One region of the Agarivorans sp. Alg241-V36 genome, then DNA from elsewhere that is predicted to be linked to it. Evidence: predicted binding sites of a transcription regulator. Region 1 holds the regulator's gene; the other holds the start of a gene.
What was found. The regulator sigma-54, encoded in region 1, starts transcription at its own class of promoters, with help from an activator protein. The targets are predictions, from matches to a motif close to GTTGGCACGNNNNTNGNNT.
Positions count from the first base shown of each region.

Region 2: the regulator sigma-54 is predicted to act here: its motif matches at 1,432-1,450, upstream of G6R11_RS01660 (nitrate reductase).

Region 1 covers NZ_UNRE01000010.1:46,332-48,539, forward strand. Annotated here, with positions in the region: gene ptsN (PTS IIA-like nitrogen regulatory protein PtsN) at 1-184, opposite strand, end outside; gene hpf (ribosome hibernation promoting factor) at 193-480, opposite strand; gene G6R11_RS19530 (RNA polymerase factor sigma-54) at 505-2,004, opposite strand; gene lptB (LPS export ABC transporter ATP-binding protein) at 2,057-2,208, opposite strand, start outside.
Region 2 covers NZ_UNRE01000001.1:345,506-347,713, reverse strand. Annotated here, with positions in the region: gene G6R11_RS01660 (nitrate reductase) at 1-1,368, opposite strand, end outside; gene G6R11_RS01655 (hypothetical protein) at 1,746-2,108, opposite strand; gene G6R11_RS01650 (ribonuclease H family protein) at 2,112-2,208, opposite strand, start outside.

The DNA of each region.
Region 1 (2,208 bases):
TGCCTTGGCCAATACCTGTACTGCCCATTTTTTCTCGACTTAATAAGCTCTCGAAAATGCATTGGGTAGTGGTATCAAGCTGTTTGGCAGCTAGTTCGCTAACGATTTCTAGGGCGCGCTTTTTGGAAGAGCATTGAACTGCACTTTGAGTGCAGTCCAAGCTAAGTACTTTATTTAGTTGCATTGGGGTGACTAACGTTTGTTGAGTTTTTCTTTATGTTTGATGACTTGGCGATCAAGCTTGTCAATCAGACTGTCGATGGCGGCATACATGTCAGAATGCTCAGAGGTTGCAAATACTTCGCCGCCGTTAAGGTGCAATGTCGCTTCAGCTATTTGGTTTAGTTTTTCTACGTTTAAGATGACGTGAACATTGTTAATCTGATCGAATCGTCGGGTGAGTTTGGCAAACTTGGTGTGGACATATTCTTTCAAAGATTCAGTTATTTCTACGTGGTGTCCAGTAAGGTTAATTTGCATAGATATCTTCCCCTTTTATTGTCCTTAGATAAGGCTCTTACGTTGGTTAGAAGGTGGAATTGCTAAAGACTCACGATATTTAGCAATCGTACGTCTTGCCACCTTGATCCCCTGATCTGCCAAAATATCAGCAATTTTGCTATCGCTGAGTGGTTTACTGGTATTTTCGGCAGCTACCAGTTTCTTAATTAATGCACGAATGGCAGTTGATGAGCATTCACCACCACCATCGGTAGCCACATGGCTAGAAAAGAAATATTTAAGCTCGAAGATACCGCGAGGTGTATGCATGAATTTTTGGGTGGTAACCCGGGAAATGGTTGATTCATGCATTTCAACGGCTTCGGCTACATCGTTCAGTACCATTGGCTTCATGGCTTCTTCGCCATATTCAAAAAATGCCTGTTGATGATGAACAATGCAGTTGGATACTTTTAATAGGGTTTCGTTACGGCTTTCAATACTTTTAATAAACCACTTAGCTTCTTGTAAATGGCTACGGATAAACTGGGTATCGGTGGCATTAGAGGTTTTACTTAACGAAGCATAGTGAGAGTTTACGCGTAGTTTAGGCATTGCATCTGGGTTGAGTTCAACAACCCAACGGCCTTGACGCTTTATGACCGAGACGTCTGGAATCACATATTGTGCTTGATTTGGCTCTACGGCATTACCTGGGCGCGGCTCAAGTGTGTGAATCAAGCGCATAACTTCGCGCAGTTGATCTTCTTTAAGTTTGGTTTTGCGTGCCAGTAAACGAAAATCACGATTGGCCAAGACATCAATGTGGTTGGACACTACATCTTTGGCTTCTGCTAGCCATGGCGTGTCTTCGACAAAACGGCTTAGTTGAATGAGTAAACATTCTTGCAAGGATCTGGCAGCAATGCCAACAGGGTCAAAGTGTTGAATGCGTTTTAGTACCGCTTCTACTTCATCTAATTCTACGTCTAAGTCGTTATTGTCACTAGAACGCAGGCCTTCGAGCAGTTGCTCGCAATCTTGGGTGAGATAACCGGATTCATCTACCGCATCAATAATCGCTAAGGCAATGGCTTGGTCCACTTCGCTAAAAGGAGTGAGTTGCATTTGCCATAACAAGTGATCTTGCAGGGAATCGACAGTTTCGCCTTGAAACACCATGTCGTTGTCATCACTCGCCGCACCGCTTGAAGAACTAGCAGGGGCTGAACTGGCGCTGTAGATATCATCCCAAGTGGAATCAACCGGTAAGTCATCGGAGACGGTTTCTTGGTTAATGGCATCGCCAGCTTCAATTTGACTATTGTCTATATCGGCGGTGGATTCAGCTTCGGTAGATTTCTCATTGGCTGATTTAGCGTCAGTTGTGTCACCATCACTCGCGTGAGACTCATCCGCCTCAAGTAGAGGGTTACTTTCCAGAGCCTCTTGAATCTCTTGCTGTAAATCCAGTGTTGAAAGCTGGAGTAAGCGAATGGCCTGTTGTAACTGGGGAGTCATGGTTAACTGCTGACCAAGACGCAACTGCAAAGATGCTTTCATTAACTACCGCTGTTCCTTCTTCTTATTGTGTTTTTGAAAACTTACACTTTAACTATAGCTTGAATTGTTCGCCGAGATAAACTCGTTTCACATGCTCGTTTTCAAGAATTTCTTCTGGTTTTCCTGAGGCTATCAATTCGCCTTGGCTAACGATATAGGCATGCTCACAAACATCGAGAGTTTCTCTCACATTGTGGTCGGTAA
Region 2 (2,208 bases), on a different contig from region 1:
CTCGGAGTTAGTCACTGTACCATCACGCTCTCCCCAGCCAGCGGCAGGTAACAATACATCGGCATAACGGGTGGTATCTGTTTCGGCAATACAATCCGACACCACCACCATTGGGCAAGACAACAGTGCTTCGCGTATTTTTGAAGACTCCGGCAAACTTACCGCAGGGTTAGTGCCCATAATCCAAATAGCTTTGATCTCGCCTTTGGCAACTTTATCAAATAAATCAACGGCTTTATGACCAGGCTTTTGGCTCAAGTTAGTCGTATTCCAAAAGCCAGCTAAGGCATCTAAATGCTCCGGTTTATAATCTAAGTGACCAGCTAATAGGTTAGATAAAGCGCCCACTTCACGTCCGCCCATCGCATTAGGCTGACCGGTAATAGAAAATGCACTAGCACCAAGTTTACCCAACTTACCCGTGGCTAAGTGATTGTTAATAATGGCATTAACTTTATCCACACCCTGACTGCTTTGATTTACGCCCTGGCTGAACACCGTCACACAACGCTCGTTATTAGCAAACAACTGGAAGAAACGAAGTAGCGCTTCGGGCTCTAAGCCACAAGTTTTAGCTAGGGCAGCTAAATCACCGGCGTCTTCCACAGCGCTTGTCACTGCAGCCTCAAAGCCCTCGGTAAACTTGGCAATGTAATCGGCATCTAGTTTTCCATGCTCGCTTAGATAGGCTAATAAACCATTAAACAGCGCTACATCGGTACCGCCGTTTAGTGGCAGGTGTAAATCTGCAATATCACAGCTATCGGTTCTACGAGGGTCAATCACCACAACTTTAAGATTGGGATTAGCTTGCTTAGCGCGCTTTAAGCGCTGATAAACAATAGGGTGACACCAGGCCAAGTTTGAACCCACTAAGGTGACTAGCTGAGCATGCTCTAAATCTTCATAACTCCCCGGCACAATATCTTCACCAAAGGCACGTTTATGGCCTGCAACCGCAGAAGACATACATAAACGGGAATTTGAATCGATGTTAGAGCAACCAATAAAGCCCTTAATTAGCTTATTAGCTACGTAGTAATCTTCGGTCAATAGCTGCCCCGAAACGTAAAAAGCTACCGATTCAGGGCCATGTTCAGCAATGGTTTGGCTGAAGCGAGAGGCTACATAACTTAATGCTTTATCTAAAGATTCTTGATGGCCTTTAATATAGGCATGCTCTAAACGGCCTTGTTTAATCACCGTTTCACCCAGCGCAGAGCCTTTAGAACATAATAAGCCACGGTTGGCCGGGTGGCTTGCATCACCGCGAACTTCTACCGCTCCATCGCTTGCTACTTTTGCTTCAACGCCACAGCCCGTTCCACAATATGGGCAGGTGGTCTTAATCCATTGTTGTTGAGACACCACGTAAACTCCTCACCTTATTCTTTGCAGGGCTTTTACTGCCCGCATTTATGCTTAGATACAAAGCAAAAGGCGAACCAATAAAATCCTGCAAAAACCTATTACTTAAGGAGTATAAAAAATCGATATATTGGCAGAAAAAGCCGAATTTTGAGAGCTGAAGCCAAATGGCGCACAACAGTGGTGCACCATATCCCGATATTGGGCTTTATTGAAATAACCATGAGCAGCTATTCTCGAGTTGTTTAAGCATCATTTCTCAAACCAAGCGATGCCAAACGTCGAATCAGATGGCGGTTAAAACAAAGGCCATAGTTTCGATATTGCTTAAGATGATTTTAAACAAAAAACCAGAGCCTTTGCTCTGGCTTTTATGCTTAATTTACTGCTGGAGAAAAGTAAGATTTTATCCAATCGTAGAATACTTGCTGGTTAAACTCGGCAAAGGCGAGTTGACTAAAATCGCCAGCGGGATCTTGGTCTTTAAAGGCGAATTTATACATTAGCTGATCGGGGTGTTGGTCATGCAAAATCACAATAATGCGCTTACCGCTTTTTAAGCAATCAATGGTCATTACGTCAGCAGGCACGCCGTTTTTACGCATATTTCGACTAATACCAATCACCGGGTCTATCTGCGCAAAATCTTGCTGAATTCTTAGGTGAGCGGCATTAGCTAAATCAGACAGTTTTATTAAACGTTGCTCACTTGGGCTGTTTGCTTCTGGCTTATCTTCCATCTGTTAGCCTGCCCTTAATGCCAAAATAGCCGGGATATTTAAGGCTTCGCTATAAGCAACAAAGGCTTGTTTTTTCTCGGCGATAGCCACGATAGACATT